2 linked regions of the Rubripirellula tenax genome follow. The protein of the gene in region 1 binds, or shares a complex with, the protein of each later gene. Links are inferred from orthologs where the notes say so. Each region holds a gene or a part of one and is shown in the gene's direction. Other genes may lie near its edges. The genes, in order: hisH and hisF.

Evidence for each region.
Region 2: the proteins of hisH (region 1) and hisF are in contact, whole or in part, in a crystal structure (PDB 6RU0), measured with the Thermotoga maritima proteins. The link is inferred for Rubripirellula tenax from one-to-one orthologs. Residues at the interface, in WP_004080484.1 of Thermotoga maritima: Asn15, Arg18, Arg22, Arg117, Leu118, Pro119, His120, Met121, Gly122, Trp123, Asn124, Asn134, Gly135, Tyr136, Tyr138, Val140, Tyr158, Glu180, Lys181, Ser182, Ser183, Lys184, Ile185; in WP_004080486.1 of Thermotoga maritima: Met1, Leu2, Ala3, Arg5, Ser40, Glu41, Asp45, Glu46, Ala70, Glu71, Ile73, Asp74, Ile75, Pro76, Phe77, Asp98, Lys99, Ser122, Gln123, Glu161, Thr195, Leu196, Asn247, Arg249, Glu251.

What each region holds. Positions count from the first base shown.
Region 1 is NZ_SJPW01000002.1:56,945-66,506, reverse strand. The notes cover bases 3,291-6,019. They hold hisH (imidazole glycerol phosphate synthase subunit HisH), read left to right. Parts: upstream 3,291-4,203; coding sequence 4,204-4,836; downstream 4,837-6,019. Other genes in these bases: Poly51_RS31175 (hypothetical protein), read left to right, coding at 5,597-6,019; Poly51_RS05955 (hypothetical protein), read left to right, coding at 4,833-5,342; hisE (phosphoribosyl-ATP diphosphatase), read right to left, coding at 3,664-4,032; hisG (ATP phosphoribosyltransferase), read right to left, coding at 3,291-3,645. Outside these bases: Poly51_RS05985 (CRTAC1 family protein), read right to left, coding at 1-665; Poly51_RS05980 (sulfatase family protein), read right to left, coding at 806-2,371; Poly51_RS05975 (rhodanese-like domain-containing protein), read right to left, coding at 2,432-2,776; more of hisG, read right to left, coding at 2,785-3,290; more of Poly51_RS31175, read left to right, coding at 6,020-6,196; Poly51_RS05945 (hypothetical protein), read left to right, coding at 6,226-7,104; Poly51_RS05940 (site-2 protease family protein), read left to right, coding at 7,203-7,997; Poly51_RS30305 (hypothetical protein), read left to right, coding at 8,437-8,676; Poly51_RS05930 (Mrp/NBP35 family ATP-binding protein), read right to left, coding at 8,825-9,562. UniProt on the Escherichia coli protein: IGPS catalyzes the conversion of PRFAR and glutamine to IGP, AICAR and glutamate. The HisH subunit catalyzes the hydrolysis of glutamine to glutamate and ammonia as part of the synthesis of IGP and AICAR.
Region 2 is NZ_SJPW01000002.1:514,740-524,327, reverse strand. What follows is about bases 2,152-4,906. They hold hisF (imidazole glycerol phosphate synthase subunit HisF), read left to right. Parts: upstream 2,152-3,022; coding sequence 3,023-3,790; downstream 3,791-4,906. Other genes in these bases: purH (bifunctional phosphoribosylaminoimidazolecarboxamide formyltransferase/IMP cyclohydrolase), read left to right, coding at 3,893-4,906; Poly51_RS07680 (fructosamine kinase family protein), read left to right, coding at 2,152-3,006. Outside these bases: Poly51_RS07690 (HD domain-containing protein), read left to right, coding at 63-1,340; nagB (glucosamine-6-phosphate deaminase), read left to right, coding at 1,337-2,080; more of Poly51_RS07680, read left to right, coding at 2,098-2,151; more of purH, read left to right, coding at 4,907-5,470; indole-3-glycerol phosphate synthase TrpC, read left to right, coding at 5,471-6,259; Poly51_RS07660 (glycosyltransferase family 87 protein), read left to right, coding at 6,252-7,541; Poly51_RS07655 (glycosyltransferase), read left to right, coding at 7,725-8,561; Poly51_RS07650 (NAD(P)/FAD-dependent oxidoreductase), read left to right, coding at 8,564-9,588.

The sequences.
Region 1 (9,562 bases):
TTGGGAGCAAGTTCCAACGCGGCATTCAAGTTCTCAATCGCAATCGTCGCGCCTTCGGTTTGCAAGTGAACGCCCTTGCCGCGAATCGGAAACAAGCATCCTTCGCCTTCCTGGCAGAACACACAGTTCTCGTTCTCTGCTTTTCGCATCGCTGCGAGAGCTTTGGCAAAGTAGATTGCCGTTTGCAGATCGTTCGGCACACCCGATGGCGTTTTCTCGGCGAACTCGATCAACATCGGATCGGTTAGCGCCAGTGTTGCCAGCGCCGCATCGGCTTCCCCAGTCAACGTTTGCTCGGACCCCAGTTCAAACAGGCTTTGCAGTCGCCCGAAGAAGTCGCCATCCTTGGTCGAAGCATCCACTCGTTTCGCTGCTGCACGCTTGGCGCTGTCGCCGAAATACTCCAAGTCTGCAACTTTTTCGTGCAGCCGAGCCAACCGTTTCACCATCGCCGCGTGTCCCGGTTCGGGGCCGGCGGTGTTCTTGGGCGGCGTGATGATCGGGGCCGGCTTAGATTTCCTTTCCGCCACCGGATCATCGGTGTTGGACCGACGCTGGTTGTCTTTCGACGAACAACCGTTTGCGGACGCGACCAACAATGCAAACGCAAGGATGCAAAGGGCTCGGACCACAAAGGAGCGTCGAACGAAGATAATAGTTTGCATTAAAAAAACCGTTTGATCCGATCCAATCTGATCTAAGGAACACGAGCCACCAGACCCTTTCATGATAACCGCCGCCAAGTGAACGCGGTGGACGGATCGGACCGACGGTGGTTGCTACCGATGCTGAGACGGTGCATCGTCTACTTGATCAGTGCTTTCTTCTTAGGCTGTTTTTTATTCGGAGCATCGGACGCTTCGGGTCGGGCAGATGATTTCGCGTCGGCCGGTCGCAGCATCGTTGCGGTCGGACGTCGGTTCGCATTGATTTCGGCAACGTGCCCGTCGTATGCCGCTTGCAAACGATCGATCACTTCGGGATGCATCACCGCGACGTTCTTGGTTTCACCGATATCCGCGACGGTGTCGTAGAGCTGCACTGGCACGGCAGTTGAATCGGGCGTTGGCTTGCCTCGGTTCGATCCCTTGCCCTGCTTGGATCCCTTGCCTTCGGGCCAAGGATAGAACTTCCACTTGCCGCTGCGAACGGTCCCCGGTCCATGCATCAACACGTACGCTTCGTGGGGGCTGACGGCGTTGCTCTGTCCGCTGATCAACGGCCAAATGTTCTTGCCGTCGATCTTGCTGGTTGGCGGTTTGCCGCCGCAAAGTTTTGCAAACGTCGGCATCAGGTCGATCGACGCGGCCACTTCGCGACAAACCGATCCCGCGGGAATCTTGCTGGGCCACCACATCACGGTGGGCTCACGAATGCCGCCGTCATAGACGCTCGCTTTCTTGCCTCGCAGGGGCACCGACGATCCGACGGCCGCACCATTGTCGCTTGTAAAGACGACCAGTGTGTTCTCGGCGATCCCAGCTTGCTTGAGCGTCTTCACGATTTCGCCAACGGACCAATCCACTTCTTCGATGGCGTTGGTGATCGGTTCTTTGTCTGGATTGTCAAAGGCTTTGGAAACCGCCAGCGGGCGATGCACCATCGTATGGGGCAGATACAGAAAGAACGGCGAGCCTTTGTTCTCGTTGATGAAGCGAATCGATTCTTCGGTGTAACGCTTCGTGATCGTCGTTTGATCCGCAGGATATTCGACGACTTCTTCGCCGCGAAGAATGGGCACTTCGTTCTTGATCTTTTTACCGGCTTTCAAATCCGCAAGCGTGACGCCGCTGCGAAGCGTGATGTCGTCGGCCAATTTGTTGGCGGGATCGATCCACATGTCGTTGCTGTAGGGGATGCCCCAGTAATATTCGAAACCTTGGTACGTCGGCAAACACGGCGGCAGGTGCCCAAGATGCCACTTGCCGATGCACGCGGTGCGATAGCCGGCGTCCTTGAACATATCGGCAAGCGTGACTTCGTCCGGATGCAGTCCCTTGTCGCTATGAGGAAACAGCACCGGGTTCATGCCGAGTCGTTGGTAGTGACAACCGGTCAACAGTGACGTTCGTGACCCGGAACAAACGGCACATCCGACGTAGAAGTCGGTGAACTTCATTCCCTCGTTTGCCAGTTGATCGAGGTTCGGCGTTTGCGGAATGATCGCGCCGTTGAAACCGACGTCTCCGTATCCCATGTCGTCAATGAAGATGACGATGACGTTGGGACGAGCAGCGTCTTGCCCACTCGCCCGTGCACCACCGGTGATCAGCGCTGCGAGAATGATCAGTAACAGCAGTTTCGACAGGTGCGTCATCGTCGGGCTTTGGCGTGCGTTGGGAAGGTGAATCGGGTGGACCAATGCCGCCATCCTAACTCATCCGCCAGCGAAGAACCCGGGTCGGTGCCGGTGACGCGTCGGCACAGACGCCTAGTAGCGAGGCACTGTGGGATCGACTTGTTCGCTCCAGTCGTCGATACCACCGGCCAGGTTTTGCACTCGCGTGAAGCCGGCGGCTTGCAGGACTCGCGTCACATGCAGACTGCGACCCCCGTGGTGACACTGGACGACGATGTGGTCGTCCTTATGCGGTTGCAGCTCTTCCATTCGCTGGGGCAACTCGCTCATCGGCAGCAATCGGCTGCCATCGATTTTCGCAAAGTCATATTCATCTTGCTCACGAACATCGAGCAACAAAAATTCGTCGCCACGTTGCTTCATCGCTGCCAAGGTGGCGACGTCGATTTCCAGCGGCAGGTCGGCGGGTTGGTTCATGATTGTTCCTAAAGACGACAATTCAGAATCGGAGTTTCGATGATCGCCGATGCACCCTCGGCCTCGAGTGCTTCCATCGTGTCGATGATATCTTTGCGACGGACCATCACTCGGACACTGCACCACTTAGGGTCTTCCAACGAATTGATCGTCGGCGAATCGTATCCCGGTGTGATTTTTTCGCATTGCGCTAACTTGCTTCGCGGCACGTTGTATTCAAGCGACGAATAATCGCGAGCGATGACCACGCCTTCGAGTCGACGGACAACACGATCGGCAGTTTCAGGATCGTGACCACGACCGTTTTGAATCAGCACCGTTTCATAGTGACCGATGTCTTCGAGGACTCGCAAACGATTGGCCGCCAGCGTGCTGCCCGTTTCGACCAAGTCGACGATCGCATCGGCGACGCCCAGCTGGATCATGACCTCGACGCTGCCCGAAAGTGCGACCAAATGCGCGGTCGCACTGTGCGCGGCCAAGTACGTACGCGTCACCGTTGGAAAACTGGTCGCGATGCGTTTCTTGTCCAGATCGGCGGCCGATCGATAGTCGGAATCATCGGGCACACAGATCGCTAAGCGACAACGGCCGACACCGAGCTTCATGCGCGTTTTGACATCGCAGGCCGCTTCTTCGACCAAGTCGCTACCCGTGATACCCATATCGATGGCACCTTCGTTGCACAACGTCGGGATGTCGTCGGTGCGCAAGAAAATGATGTCGATCGGCAAACCGCTGACGCGCGCGAACAACCCGCGTGATTGGCGACGAAAACTTAATCCGGCCGCTTCCAACAACTCGCTTGCTACTTCACTGAGCCGCCCTTTGCTGGGGATGCCGATTCGCAAATTTCGCTGAGAGCCCATCGTACTGTTTGATTCCGTCTAAGTTGTTTCGTGATTATTGGCGGGTCGATTGGCTTTCTCGACGAGCCCGGACGTGCCTTCGCGGCGAGCCAGTTCGGCCGCGACTTCGCCCACGTCAACGCCGCGCCACGCCATCAAGACCATCGCGTGATAGATCAGGTCGCCGGCTTCGTAAACAAAGTGGGCCCGTCCTTCATCGCCCGCTTCGTCGGCCGCTTCGATCATTTCGTCGGCTTCTTCGCGGATCTTCCCACCGATTTTGGCGGGTCCACCGTCGAGCAACTTGGTCGTGTACGAACCGGCCGGACGCGTTTGGGATCGCTCGGCCAGCGTTTCCATCAACCGAACGAGCGGATCAAGTGGGTGCGGATTGGGCGGGGAAGACATCGATTTTCCTGCAAGCTTTCGAGCTAACGTTAGCCCACAAGTTAAACCGACCGTTCAGAAAGGAATAGGACAGTGGGCGGCTGGGCTTCTTTTGTGCTTTCCTTCGGGTAACTTGGCGTGTCTGAATCGTCACTTGGTCTCCGCCCGAAACACCCCAAACTTGCTTTCCCCATGATCACCATCGTTGACTACCAGATGGGCAATCTCCGCAGCGTTCAAAAGGCGATCGAACGGGTCGGCGGCGAGGCCCGGATCAGTTCGGATCCGCGAGAGATCGCAACGGCTGAAAAGCTGGTTTTGCCGGGGGTGGGGGCGTTTGGCGATGCGATGACCGAACTGCGGCGACGGGATCTGGTGACGGCGATCGCCGATTTTGTCGCCACGGAACGGCCGTTTTTGGGCATCTGTCTGGGGCTGCAACTGCTGTTTGAACGGGGTTTTGAACACGGCGAACACGAAGGGCTGGGGATCTTGGGAGGCGACGTCGTTCGATTCGAGTTGCCGCGGACGATGAAAGTGCCCCACATGGGCTGGAACACGATTACCAAGACGACCCAAGGCCCGATCCTGGACGAAATTGCCGATGGCAGCCACTTTTACTTCGTCCACTCGTATTTCGTTCGTCCCACAGACCCGTCGATCGTTGCCATGACGTGCGATTACGGTGGCTCGTTTTGTGCCGCCGTCCGCCGCGGCAACCTGATGGCAACTCAGTTTCACCCCGAAAAAAGCCAAGCCGATGGGCTGAAACTGTTGGCCGCCTTCAACAAGATTGCGGCCACCACCGAAGGTTCAATTCAATGAGTGCGACCGAGAACAAACCCGCCAACGTTTCGATGACCACGCCGGATGGGCGAATGAGTGTTGAGTTTCGGTGGATCCGCGACCGATTCGTTCATCGCGTTTTCGTCGACGAAATCGAGGTCGGCCACAGCACCGACGGCGACGGAGAGATGGACTGGCCCCCGTCACCGCCAATCCAGCAGCTATCGCTGGAAAACATCGGCGGAAAGCCAGCAATCCTGGGCGTCGGAGCGGCCGGGCGAGGACATTGGTCGATCAGCGTCGAAGCCCTCGATTCGCTCGAAAATCCAGGCCTGAAGTTCGACTTGGCCTGCCGTTGCCCGGGCGAAGCGGGGTTGCTGGCGAGCACCTATCGATTGACCGGCGACGTGACACTCAGCGCATTACACGGTGCTATCGAGTCGCTAGCGGATGATGCGACTCGAGTGGTCGCCGAAGCGGGGAACGGCGACGCGCCGTCTGCCACACATCGATGGGCGTACTGCCTGAACACGGGCAAATCATAGACCGCCTAAGCCCCCCAGGATTCCCAAGGTTTCATTTCGGGTAAATTTCTGTCGACCCAATGGCGTCGACCCTAAGTTGTGGTGGGCACACGTTTACCGAACGTGCCAATCACAAAAGTCGACGCCTTCTTTCTAATTTGCCGCAAAAACCCCCTTTACCTATCCGGCAACTTCTCGATCCTTTCGACGCAGTTAGCCGTCGTTGCGATCTTGATGGCGACGGATCCCTATTCTTGATGTGTTGGAGAAACTCGATGCAAAAGTTCGCTTGGTTCACGGCCTTATTATTGGCCGGATGGATTTCGACGGCGGGAAGCCACACACAGGCCCAAACCACAATCGTTTCCTCACCGGTATCGTCCGGCTCCAGCTACGTTTGCCCCAAGTGTGGCAAGGTCCATCCAAGCCCCGCCTCGACAGGATTTTCGACATCCGTGTCGACGCCAACGTCGAATATCGGTCAGGTGTCGTATAACTCGCCCGCCACATCGGCACCTGTGGCGAACACCGCACCTGTGGCGAACACATCGTCATTGCGAGCGACCGGCGGAGTCCGCAACGTCTTGCCGGCGCTCAACGCACAACGATCTCGACAGGGCATCGGTGGCCTGCGATACGATGGTTCGTTGCAAGCCGTCGCCGAGCGGCGGGCACAACAGATGGCTTCGATGGGATTGAAGAGCCATCCGCCGGGGTCGTTTTCCCCGGGGACCTACGAAGGCGTGGGTTGGTCCAGTTCTTATTCGCCGTCGGGAGTGTCGGCATGCTTCACCAGCGACACCAGAATGCAGTACGCCGGTGCTGCGATGGCCACCGGACGCGACGGCGTCTACTTCGCAGTGGTGTATCGCTAAGCAGTGGTGTATCGCTAAGCAATCGTTCCTTGAAATTTGTGCAACGCGTCGGCGGTCCTTGGGTGATCGTCGTCGCGTTTCTTTTTGCCCATTCGGGATTGCGATCGGCGGCCCAATCGCCGGCCGCGCCTTCGTCTACGCCGCAGGCAACACCCGCGCCAACACCGCCGTCGATGGCAATCGACGAAGCCGGTGCAAAAGCATCCGTCCAATGGCTGGTCGATCGAGCGTTGACGGTGCTTCCACGCACATTCGATGGCGATAAAGATTGGGGCAACACAAAAAAGGTTTGGGCCGGCGTCAGCATGAAGATGGACGGTTTGAAACTGAAAACGCATCGCAAGTTTCGCGACGTCGACCATGGTCGGTGGGTTCGCTACGAAGTCACGGTGCCCCAGCCTCATGCGGATCGCAACGTTGACGTCAACGTGGACAATGTGAATCGCGTCATCGATCCGGTGACCGGCCAAGAACGTTGGAAGATCCATTCAACCGTGATCGCGCCGATGGAATTCAGCGCGCGAATTCAGCGGCACAACTTGGGCGTCAAGCTATTCAGCGTGACGGTATCGGGAAAGATGAAAGTTCGTTTGACGTCATCGGCGTCGATCGGTTTCTATCCCGACTATCGAAAGATTCCACCGGACTTGGTCATCGATCCGATCATCAACGAAGCAAAGCTTGAACTGCAATCGTTCGAAGTCGATCGGGTCAGCCATGTCGGCGGCGACGTCGCCGAAGCTTGGGGCGAGATCATGCAGGAGGTTCTGGTGGAACGATTCGTCAACAAACAGGACGAAAAGTTGGTTTCGAAACTGAACAAGTCGATCCACAAACGGCGAGACGACTTGCGAATTTCGCTATCCGATTGGATCACGATGCCGACCGGATCATCGGATAAGAAGTGACTGCACCCGCACTTCGCGACGCGATGGTAAACTGAGCGGTGCCCGTTAGATCGTTTGGCGGGTTATCAACGACCGTCCGTGAAGTCACTGCGAACCCCATGCTGCAAGAACCGAGTCACTCGCCCTACGATTTGCGATTCCGATTGCTCGGGTTTCCGATTCGAATCGCCTGGGGATTCTGGTTGATGGCGATCGTGTTTGGGTATTCGTGGGTGCAGGGACTGGACCTGATGCTGCGCGACCTCAGCCCCGGCATCATGCCGCTGTTGGCGCTCTGGACCCTGTGCATCTTCGTTTCGATTTTGATTCACGAACTGGGTCACGCTCTGGCATTTCGCCAAAACCACATCGACGCCGAAATCGTCCTTTACCACTTCGGCGGCTTGGCGATCCCACGCGGGGGTTCGCGGTACGCGACTTTGGGTCCACAACAAACGCTTTGGATTTCATTCGCCGGACCCTTGATGCAATTCGCTTCCGCGTTGATCGTGATCGCGTTGGTGAAGATGTCGGGGTTTCGTTTGGATCAATTCGACACGATCATTCGGTTGCCCGAAGGGATACTTCGCTTGATCGGGGCTAGTGAAGGCGAATCGATGATCACGCAGAGCGTTGGGTTGTACGCCCTGATCGATTTTTATCTTTTTCCGAGCGTGTTTTGGGCGATCTTAAATTTGGTTCCCGTTTTGCCGCTCGACGGAGGCCAGATCACGCGCTCGATCGTGGAGATGCGTGGCGGAACAGCACAAACAGCGCTGTGGATCAGCGTGATCGCGGCGGCGATCGTGGCGCTGTACGGATTCAGTGGCGGGCAACAGTACATGGGGATCATGTTCATGATCTTAGGCATCACCAGCTTTCAACAACTGCAACAAATGAACGGGCGTTTTTAAGGGCGCGCGTCAATCGCAAAGTCCTTCATCGCGATCCAAACAGAGACGAAAACGGATTCGATGCGCACTCACGTAGACAATTTTTTCGTGGCGCATCATCACCGACTTTGACACGCGTCGATCACAGCGCGATGCACTTGCGCATCGACGAACGGCAACACAAAAACGACTTCGCGATGAGTTTGCGTGTCGCCCGTTAACAAAATATTTTTGATGTGCAACCACTTTTTTTAAAAAAAGATGTTGCGGAATCTGGAGAAGCGCGTAAAGTTACGCGCAGTTTTTACAGGTTGAACAAAAGCCGCTGCGGTGTTGGACACCATGGCTTTGAAGTTCAATCACACCTTAACGCTCGATGGGGCGTGGCCGGTGACTTCAAGAGCTTGCTTTTGAAGTCTCGAACTCTCATCAGCGTTCATTTCTCAGCGGAGAAAAGAACATGGCCAAGAAGAAAGCAACGAAGAAGAAAGCGACCAAGAAGAAGGTCGCTAAGAAGGCAACCAAGAAGAAGGCAGTGAAGAAGGCGACGAAGAAGAAGGCAACCAAGAAGAAGGCTGCTAAGAAGAAGGCGACGAAGAAGAAAGCAACCAAGAAAAAGGCTGCTAAGAAGAAAGCTACGAAGAAAAAAGCGACCAAGAAAAAAGCAACAAAGAAGAAAGCTGCTAAGAAGCGTCGCTAAAACCGCATGACCGACGGCCTTTGGGCCCAAGGAATCGCACCTAAGCCGTACCAGAGACTTCTCTGGTACGGCTTTTTTCGTTGGGCAGCTTGGATTGCCCCGCTCAGACCGCCTCAGACCGCTCAAAATGACCGTAGTGGGCGATTCCCTACAATGTTGGCAGGCTGGCCTTTGGTGGCGCCGCGGCTGCTTTTGCCGCCAAATTTCGCACCACTGCTTTGGCGACTGCGTCGAATGGCGCACGTGCGCGTTCATCGGTATCGATCACTTCGGCCAACCGGCCTTCATCACCCGCTTTACGCAACTCGATATCGATTGGCAAACCGCCCAAGTAAGCGACGCCCAACTCTTCGGCTTTGTCGCGTGCGCCGCCACGCCCAAAGATGTCGTACGTCTTGCCACAATCGGGACAAAGAAATCCGCTCATGTTTTCAACCATCCCCAAGATCGGAATGTTGACCTTGCGGAACATGCTGATCGCTTTGACGGCGTCCAACAACGCGACTTCCTGCGGAGTACAAACGACAACGGATCCGGCCAGCGGCAACGCTTGCGAGAGTGTCAGCGCGATGTCGCCGGTTCCGGGCGGCATATCGATGATCAAGTAGTCGAGGTCACCCCAATCGGTCTCGCCGAGGAATTGATTGATCGAACCGTGCAACATCGGTCCTCGCCAAATCACCGCTTGGTCCGGTTCGATCAAGAAACCCATCGACATGACGGGCATGTCACCACATCGAATCGGTTCGATGCGTTTCGCTTCGGTGATGGCCGGACGACCGGACAATCCGAGCAAGTGCGGAATGCTGGGCCCGTAGACGTCGGCATCCATCAAGCCGACTTTCGATCCCATCCGGCGCAGCGTCAGGGCAAGCGATGCGGCAAC
Region 2 (9,588 bases), 460 kb from region 1 along the record:
AAATTCAATCGCTTTACCAAACCGGCTCGTTAGTTCGGATCCCACCAGCACAGGACGTCCCGATGTCCGATCGCGTTCGGCGCGTGCTGGATACTTCACCGATCCGTCGCCTGGCATCGATCACCCAGTTAGGGATGGTCAGTCTTGTTTACCCCGGCGCGACGCACTCGCGATTCGAGCACACCCTTGGGGTCTACGGCAACGCCGTCGGCGTGCTGGCAAGATTCGCTGGCGATGCCGGGTTCGAATCGATGGTCGATGACCGATTGGCCGACGCGTTCGTTTTGGCGGCGTTGTTGCACGACGTCGGCCACTGGCCGTTTTGCCACCCGATCGAAGACATGCGAATCGCGGAACTCGGTGAACACGAAACCCGCATCGGCGGATGGATCGAACGATCCGAACTTGCAAACTGCATCCGTGACGATTGGGCATGTGACGCCGCCGACGTGCTTTCGCTTCTTTGCCCGGGGTCGGTGCGACCAAGCGATCACACGTCGGGGCACCGGTTTTTGGCATCTTGCTTGAGCGGCCCGATCGATGTCGACAAACTGGACTATCTGCAACGCGACAGCCTGCATGCCGGCGTTCCCTATGGCCGAAACTTTGACGCCGGTCGATTGATCGCATCGCTTTGCATTCACCCGCAAACGGGCGCGTTGGCGGTTGGCGACAAAGGTCGAACGGCCGCTGAGATGATGGTGTTCTCTCGCTACATCATGTTCAGCGAAGTCTATTGGCATCACACCGTCCGCGCCGCGACGGCGATGCTACAGCGGTGCGTATTCCTGTTGCAGCATCGGCTCGATCTGGAATCGACGCTGGGGATGAAGGAAGCCGAGTGGATCGCCAACCTACGCCGATCGGCCGAAGGCAGCGTCGCCGAACCGCTTGCCGAAGGACTGTTCGGTTCCCGTCGACGTCTTTACAAACGGGCTGCCGAATTCAATGCCGTTGATGGCGACCAAGTTCACGGACGATTGGCTCGTAAACCCTATTGGTGGCTGGTCGCCTTGGCGGAGCGATTGGCGGGGAGTCTATCCAGCAAGAGCGGAGTTGTTGTCCACGCGGTCGACGTTCTTGTCGATGCGCCGCCCGTAAAACTAGAAGTCGATATCAACATGGACGTCATCGGACGTGACGGCACAACAAGAACATTGGGTGACGTTTCGCCGGTGGCTTCGGCGCTGGCGAGTCAGCAATTCGACAATCACGTCAAACGCGTAAGAGTGTTTCTAAGAGATGACGTCCGCGACGAAGTCCTGAACAAGATCAGCGCCGGCGAATTGACCTTTTTGATCATGGAAGCGATCGACGCATTGGAGTCCGAACTGGCATGACGTCTTCCCCTCGATTGACCGTTGTCCCCTCAGCCGGCGATGTCGCTGACCAAGTTGCACGCCGCATTGCCGCGGCCATCACATCGAACCCCAAATTGGTTTTGGGGTTGGCGACGGGAAGCAGTCCCGTTGCAACCTACCAACGTTTGATTCAACTGCATCGCGATGAAGCATTGGACTTCTCGCAACTGACGACGTTCAACTTGGACGAATACATCGGTTTGGCATCGGACCATCCACAGAGTTTTCGCCACTTCATGCAACAGCAATTGTTCGATCACGTGAACATTGATCTGGCCAACACTCACGTACCCGATGGTCAATGCCTAGACATCGAAAAGCATGTTGCCGAATACGAATCGGCGATTGCGACTGCCGGAGGCATTGCAATTCAATTGTTGGGGATTGGGTCGAACGGGCATATCGCGTTCAACGAACCCGGGTCAGCCGCCGATTCTCGCACGCGTCAAGTTTCGCTAACTGGACAAACGATCCGAGCCAACTCGCGTTTCTTCGATTCGGTCGACGACGTTCCAAGAACGGCCATCACGATGGGAATCGGCACAATCATGGAAGCCGATCAAATCATCTTGATCGCGACGGGTGACGTGAAAGCGGACGCCATCGGGGACGCGATGCTTGGTCCGGTATCGCCCGATTGTCCGGCATCACTGCTGAGGATGCACAACGATGTGACGTTCTTTGTCGATGAATCGGCCTCGCCCAAGCGAGACGCTTGAAAGAGTGTCGGCGCGACATGGAATCATCGATCCGAAAACTCATTCCGAACGTCGTCGCTGTCACGAACGTGTCCACGGTGGGCGGCGGCTGTATCAGTGACGCCGCTCGCGTCGTGCTGAAGTATTCGGACGGAACTGCCGAAACTGTGTTCGTCAAATCGAACGACCGATCCTTCGCCGAAAATTTCGAATGTGAACGTGACGGACTATCTCGGTTGCGCGCGGCCGACGCGATCGAAGTGCCCGAAGTCATCGCCGGCGGCGTTGTAGACGGGCGAGCTTGGTTGGTGATGCGATGGATTGAATCGGGCCACCGCGGATCGAGCTTTTTTGCAGATTTCGGATGCTGCCTCGCGGCGCTGCATCGAACAACGCTGCGTCAAACAACACTGCACCAAACAACGCTGGGCACTGCCATCGGACTCGACCGGGACAACTATCTCGGTTCCGCTCGCCAACCGAACGCGTCTCGATCGACTTGGTCCGAGTTCGTCGCCGACCAGAGGATCGGGTTCCAGCTCCGATGGGCCGTCGATCAGGGGCTGGCTGATTCGAGTCTTCAACGCGACATCGAAACCATCGTCGGTCGGATGGACGAGTTGCTTGCCGGGCGAGACGACGAGACGTCGTTGCTGCACGGCGACCTGTGGAGCGGCAACTACTTGTGCGACGCCGACGGGCAGCCGGTGATCGTCGATCCGGCGGTTTACCGGGGCTGTCGCGAGGCCGAATTCGGGATGCTGAGGCTTTTCGGGTCTTGCCCCGCAGAATTTTATGAGGCTTACGACGATGCGTTCCCGTTGCCCGCCGGTTGGCAACGGCGAACGGGCGTCTATGTTCTTTATCATCTGATGAACCATTTGAACATGTTCGGCGTCGGTTACTTGGACCAGTGCCGATCGACCGTGTCGAACCTGCTTTCGTAACCCGAGATGACCGACCATGCTTGCTGCCCGCGTGATTCCCTGTTTGGACGTGTTCGAAGGCCGTGTCGTCAAGGGAACCAACTTTGTGAACCTTCGTGACGCCGGCGACCCGGTCGAAGTGGCGCGGCGATACGAAGCCGAGGGTGCCGACGAATTGGTGTTCCTAGACATCACGGCCAGCCACGAAGAGCGGGCGATCATTTTGGATGTCGTCCGGCGTACGGCCGAACAGGTGTTCATGCCGTTGACCGTCGGCGGCGGCGTTCGGACGGTCGACGACGTGCGAGCTCTTTTGTCGGCCGGGTGCGACAAGGTATCGATCAATTCAGCGGCCTGTACCGATCCCGACTTCGTCCGCCGCGCCGCCGATCGCTTTGGCAGCCAGTGCATCGTCGTCAACATCGACCCCAAGCGGATCGTCAAAGACGGCAAAGAAGTCTGGGAAGTCCACATCAACGGCGGCCGAAAACCGACGGGGCTGATGGCGGTCGAGTGGGCGCAAGAGATCGAACGGCTGGGCGCCGGCGAGATCGTGTTGACCTGCATGGACGCCGATGGGACTCGCGACGGCTACGACATCGAGATCACTTCGGCGGTCAGCCAAGCCGTTTCGATCCCCGTCGTGGCCAGCGGTGGGGCCGGTTCGCCCCAGCATTTGGTGGATGCGATTCGCGATGGCAATGCCGACGCGGCGTTGGCCGCCAGTATCTTTCACTTCGGCCAATTCACGATCGCAGAGACCAAACAAGCGATGCGAGAAGCCGGGATCGCCGTGCGTCTGTAGGCTCGCCCCGTTGACGTTTTGGGCTTTTGGCGATTACACAATGGCGGTTCGTTAAGCCACCTGCCTCGCGTTTTTCTCCGCGTTTGACCACTCCGGATCGCCATGACCGCCCCTGACGTCGTCCCCATCCGCACCGCCCTGATCAGCGTCAGCGACAAGCTCGGTCTGTCCGACTTGGCCGCCGGGCTGCAACGTGCCGGTGTCGCGATCTACAGCACCGGTGGCACCCGCCAACACCTGGAACAATCCGGAATCGAGGTCCATGACGTCGCCGAGTACACCGGGTTCCCCGAGATGCTGGACGGCCGCGTCAAAACGCTGCACCCCAAAATCTTCGGCGGCATCCTGGCGATTCGCGACCGTGACGATCACATGGACGCGATCGACGAACACGACATCATCCCGTTCGATTTGGTGGTGGTGAACCTGTACCCGTTCGCCGCAACTGCCGCGCGACCGGGCGTTAGCCGCGAAGAATGCGTCGAGCAGATCGACATCGGCGGGCCCAGTCTGGTTCGTGCCGCGGCCAAGAACCACAACGATGTTGCCGTCGCGACCAGCCCGCAACAGTACGGCGAGCTACTGGCCCAAATGGACGAAGTCGGCGGCACGGCGCACCAGTTTCGAAGCCAGCTTGCGGCCGATGCGTTCGAACACACCGCTGGCTACGACCGCGCGATCGCCGATTTCATGCGAGGCGAACCACTGGGCGGTGAATTCCCGGCCAGTTTGAGCATGACGCTTCGCCGCAAAACGCAGTTGCGTTACGGCGAAAACCCACACCAACGGGCCGCCTTGTATGTCGACCCGAACGTGCGAAGTGCGAACCTCGTCTCGGCTCGACAAATCAGCGGCAAAGAACTGTCGTACAACAATCTGCTAGACCTTGATTCGGCGCTTGAGATTGTTCGTGGCTTTGGCGGACCAGCCGTTTCCGTCATCAAGCACAACAACCCTTGCGGTGCGGCGACGGACATCAAGCTTGCCCGGGCATGCCGTAAAGCACTCGCCGGCGACCCGCTAAGCGCCTTCGGCAGCGTGCTGGGATTCAACCGAACCGTTGACAAAGAAACGGCCGAACTACTTTGTGAACCGGGATTGTTCATCGAAGCGATCGTGGCACCGGACTTCGAAGCCGAAGCCGTCGGGTTGCTGACCAGCAAACCGAAGTGGCGTGACAACGTCCGGTTGATGCAGGTCGGGCGCTTGGATACGCCGCCATCGTCGATCCAACGTCGATTCATTTCCGGTGGAGTCTTGGTGCAAGATGCCGACCGCATGACCAGTTCCATGTTGCAGTGGAAAACAGTCACCGACACCAAGGTTGTCGACGAACTGTGGGACGACGTTTCGTTCGCCTGGGAAATGGTCCGACACGTCAAGAGCAACGCGATCGTGCTTGCCAAAGACACGTCGCTAATCGGCGTCGGCGCAGGCCAAATGAGCCGCGTCGACAGCGTCGAGATCGCGATCGACAAAGCCGGCGATCGAGCCCAGGGTTCCGTGCTGGCTTCGGACGCGTTCTTCCCGTTCCCCGACTCGATCGAAGCCGCCGCCGACGCCGGTGTTGTCGCCGTGATCCAACCCGGCGGATCGCGCCGCGACGACGAAGTGATCGAGGCTTGCAACCGGTTCAACCTGCCTTTGGTGCTGACAGGACGCCGGCACTTTAAGCACTAAATGACAATTCTGGACAAGATCATCGACCAAACGCGGGTCACGATCGAAACGGATCGTGCCCGCGTGCCTGCGTCGGCACTCGAGTCGATGCTTGCCGATTTGCCAGCTTGCCGCGACTTTCACGGCGCACTTGCCGCCGGTGATGATGTTCAGTTGATTGCCGAAGTCAAAAAAGCCAGCCCGTCGGCAGGATTGATCCGCAAAGACTTTGACCCCGCGACTTTGGCCAAGTGCTATGCCACCGGTGGCGCCGCCTGCATCAGCGTGCTGACCGACGCGCCATTCTTTCAAGGATCGCTTGAATACCTGAAACAGGTCCGTGCCGCAGTCGACTTGCCGCTGTTACGAAAAGACTTCATCGTCGATCGATACCAGCTGCTGCAAGCCCGAGTCGTCGGCGCCGATTGCGTGCTATTGATCGCCGAATGCTTGACGCCAAGCGAGCTGAAACGACTGCACGACGAAGCGGCGGAACTGGGTTTGCAAACGTTGATCGAGCTCTACGAGCCATCCAATCTGGATGCGGTCCTGGCGACGGGAACTCGTTTGGTTGGCGTCAACAATCGAGATCTGAAAACATTCAAAACGTCGCTCTCGCACACCTTGGATCTGCGCCCGTCGATTCCTGACGATCGGTTGTTGGTCGGCGAAAGCGGCATTGTTACTCATGAAGATGTTTTGATGCTCGGCCGGGGCGGGGTCAAAGCGGTGCTGGTCGGCGAGTCATTGATGCGACAAAGCGACGTGACCGCAGCAACGCGACGATTGCTTGGACGTACGAATGGCTAGCCGTTTTGTGGTCGGCGACCGCCGATATGCGATCATCGCGTTTTTCATTTTCGCGCTCGGCGTTTTTTTGACGGCCGCCAGAACGGTCAAGCAGTATCAAACGCCTGGCCCGTTTGATCCCTCACGCCAAGGGATGTGCGACTTTCACAACGGAATCTATTTCCCCACCCGCGCGGTGCTGGACGGCATCAGCCCCTATGGCGCCGACTACGCCGCCGCCAACCCCGTCGCCCGCCAGATTCCGTTCTTCCTGCCTTCGATCTTGGTGTTGCATACGCCCTGGGTCGTGATGCCGTTGCACGTTGCCGAAGTCACGTACTTTCTGTTTTCGCTGTTCATGATCATCGCGATCGGTGCGGTCGTTTCCGCATCCATCGGGCGACCGATTCGTGCCGACTTGACGTTGGCCGTCGCGGCGGCGCTGGTGTTTTCTCGTGGCGGACACATCACTTTGTTTGACGGGTACTTCACGTTCGAATTGGTGTTGGCGACCTACTTGGCGATTCACTGGGGCGACCGACGACCGTGGCGGGCGGCGGTAATGCTGGCAGTCGTCGCATCCAAGCCGACTTACATCTTGCCGCTCGGTTTCATAATGCTGGCACGCGGCAATGTGAAAGCGATCATCATCGGCGCCGTGCTCAGCATCGTCGCCGCGGGAATCCCGTTTGCCTGGATTGCCTATCACGAAGGCGAAGGGGACATCGGCCGCGGCATCGAGATCCTGCGCAACGACTTCACAGAGTCTCAAGAGATTCACCGCGCCCAAGACGACGAGTCGCCCGTGTTTTCATGGACGCGAGTCGACGCACTGGCCGTGGTCGCCAAATGGGCGGGCAAAGATCCGAAGGAAGCGGCCCACCTGGTCGCGATGTTCGTTTTCCTGATCCCGTCGATGTTGCTGCTTCACCAGCGGCGACGGGCCGGATTGGACGACGGGTTGGTGGGTGTCACGGGCGCGTTGATTCTGTTGACTTCGTTAGTCAGTCTCTATCACCAATCCTATGACACCATGCTGATGGTCGGCCCGCTCGCCGCCGTGCTGATGAAAACGCCTTCGTCATGGGCGTCGATCTCTGGATTTTGGCGACTGGCGTTGGTCGGCCTATGGTCCGTTCCGCTGTTCAATTACGTCTCGACACGAATGATCATGGGGCGGATCGACGTCGGTCCCATGGGGGTTCGAGTGCTGACCAGCATCAATGGTGTGTGTTTGGCTGCGGGCTTGGTCATTTTGGTGGCCATATTGGTGCAAAAAAGGCCGACGCAACCAGGTGCTTAAGGGTGTTTCGGGCGACGCTGCAAAAAGTGTTGAAAAGTTCACCATGTAAAGTCTTGTGGAAGCGGGTTGTAGCAATGACACTGGAAATTCCACGAAGGAATCACCCCCCGATTGCCTCAGCTTGCTTCATTCGACACCCGCCTTCGACCCCACACCGGTTGGCTCAGGCCCACCCTTCTAAACATGAATCACGATCCGACCGGCCCGGAAACCCAGCAACAAGTCACTTCGCAAGTCGAATCCAATCATGAATCACGCGATTCGATTCGGTTTCGCCCGTCGAAGGTGTTCATGGCATTGCCGGCCTATAACGAAGAAGAAGCACTGCCAGAACTGCTAGAGCGGATCGGCGAAGCGTTCGCGGACAGCGGATTGCCCTACGAAGTCATCATCGTCGACGACGGCAGCAAGGACGACACGGCGAAAATCGCTTCACAAATGTCGTTTCAAATGCCGATCCACCTGGTCCAACACGAAGTCAATTCGGGCCTGGGCGTCACCATTCGTGACGGTCTTCGCGAAGCCGTCGACCGGGCGGGCGAGCGTGACATCATCGTCACGATGGACGCCGACAACACGCATCCCCCCGGGTTGATTGAACGGATGGTGGGCATGATTCACGAAGGTTGTGACGTGGTTATCGCATCGCGTTTCCAACCGGGTGCTCGCGTCATCGGCGTGCCGTTTGAGCGGCATATCTTGTCGATCGGTGCCCGTGTGCTATTCACATCCCTGTTCCCGACTCGTGGCGTTCGCGATTACACATCGGGTTACCGGGCCTATCGTGCATCGGTGATCCGCCAAGCATTTGCCGAACACGGCGACAATTTCGTCGGCGAAAAGGGCTTTTCCTGCATGGCCGACGTTCTGTTGAAGTTGCGTAGCCAAGGCGTCATGTTCGGTGAAGCACCGCTACGTCTGCGTTACGACCAAAAGGGTGGCGACAGCAAGATGCAAGTCTTCAAGACCATCTGGTTGACACTGAAACTGCTCGGCCGTCACCGCGTCGGGAAGAACTAGTTGTGACCGAATCGAATGCGAACGGCGCCCCGCGACGGACATGGTTGGTCGTCGGCGGTGGCGTTATGGGGCTGAAGATCGCCCGCGATCTGATCGGACGCGGCCAAGACGTCACGATTGCCGAATCCGCACCCGTGATGGGCGGATTGACCAGTGCCTGGCAATTGGGCGATGTCGTCTGGGATCGCTTCTATCACGTCACCTTGCTGAGCGATTCGAAGCTGCGTGACGTGCTGTCCGAAATCGGACTCGAAAACGAGATCGATTGGGTCGAAACCAAGACCGGGTTCTATGCCGGCGGCAAGCTGCTTTCGATGAGCAATACGGCCGAATTCCTGAGGTTTCCACCGTTGTCGATGATCGAGCGACTGCGTCTGGGTGGAACGATTTTCTACGCTTCGAAGATCAAGAGCTGGCGGCGACTCGAGAAGCTATCGGTCGAAAAATGGCTTCGTCGCTGGTCGGGTAACGGCGCGTTCGAAAAGGTCTGGTTGCCCCTCCTGAAGGCCAAGCTGGGCGACGCCTACAAACAAACATCGGCGGCTTTCATTTGGGCGCACACCGCCCGGATGTACAAAGCCCGTCGCAGCGGTGCGAAAAAGGAAATGTTCGGTTACGTGCCGGGGGGGTACGCACGGATTCTGGATCGCTGGGTCGAGGTGCTGACTCAAAAGGGACTGAAGGTGATGACATCGTCGCCGGTCACCAGCGTCGTCCGCGTCGACGACGGCCCCGGTCTGGACGTCACCTTTGCCGGCGGCGAATCCCAACGATTCGACAATGTCGTTTCGACGATCGCATCGCCGCTGATCGCCCGCTCTTGTGACGAGCTCACGGACACCGAAAAGTCAAAGCTCGAAGCGATTCGCTACCTCGGCGTCGTCTGTGCGTCGATGCTGCTGAAAGAACCGATCAGCCCCTACTACGTCACCAACATCACCGACACCTGGGTACCGCTGACCGCGGTGATCGAGATGTCAACGATTGTGAACCCGGACACTCAACTGGGCGGCAACCACTTGGTGTA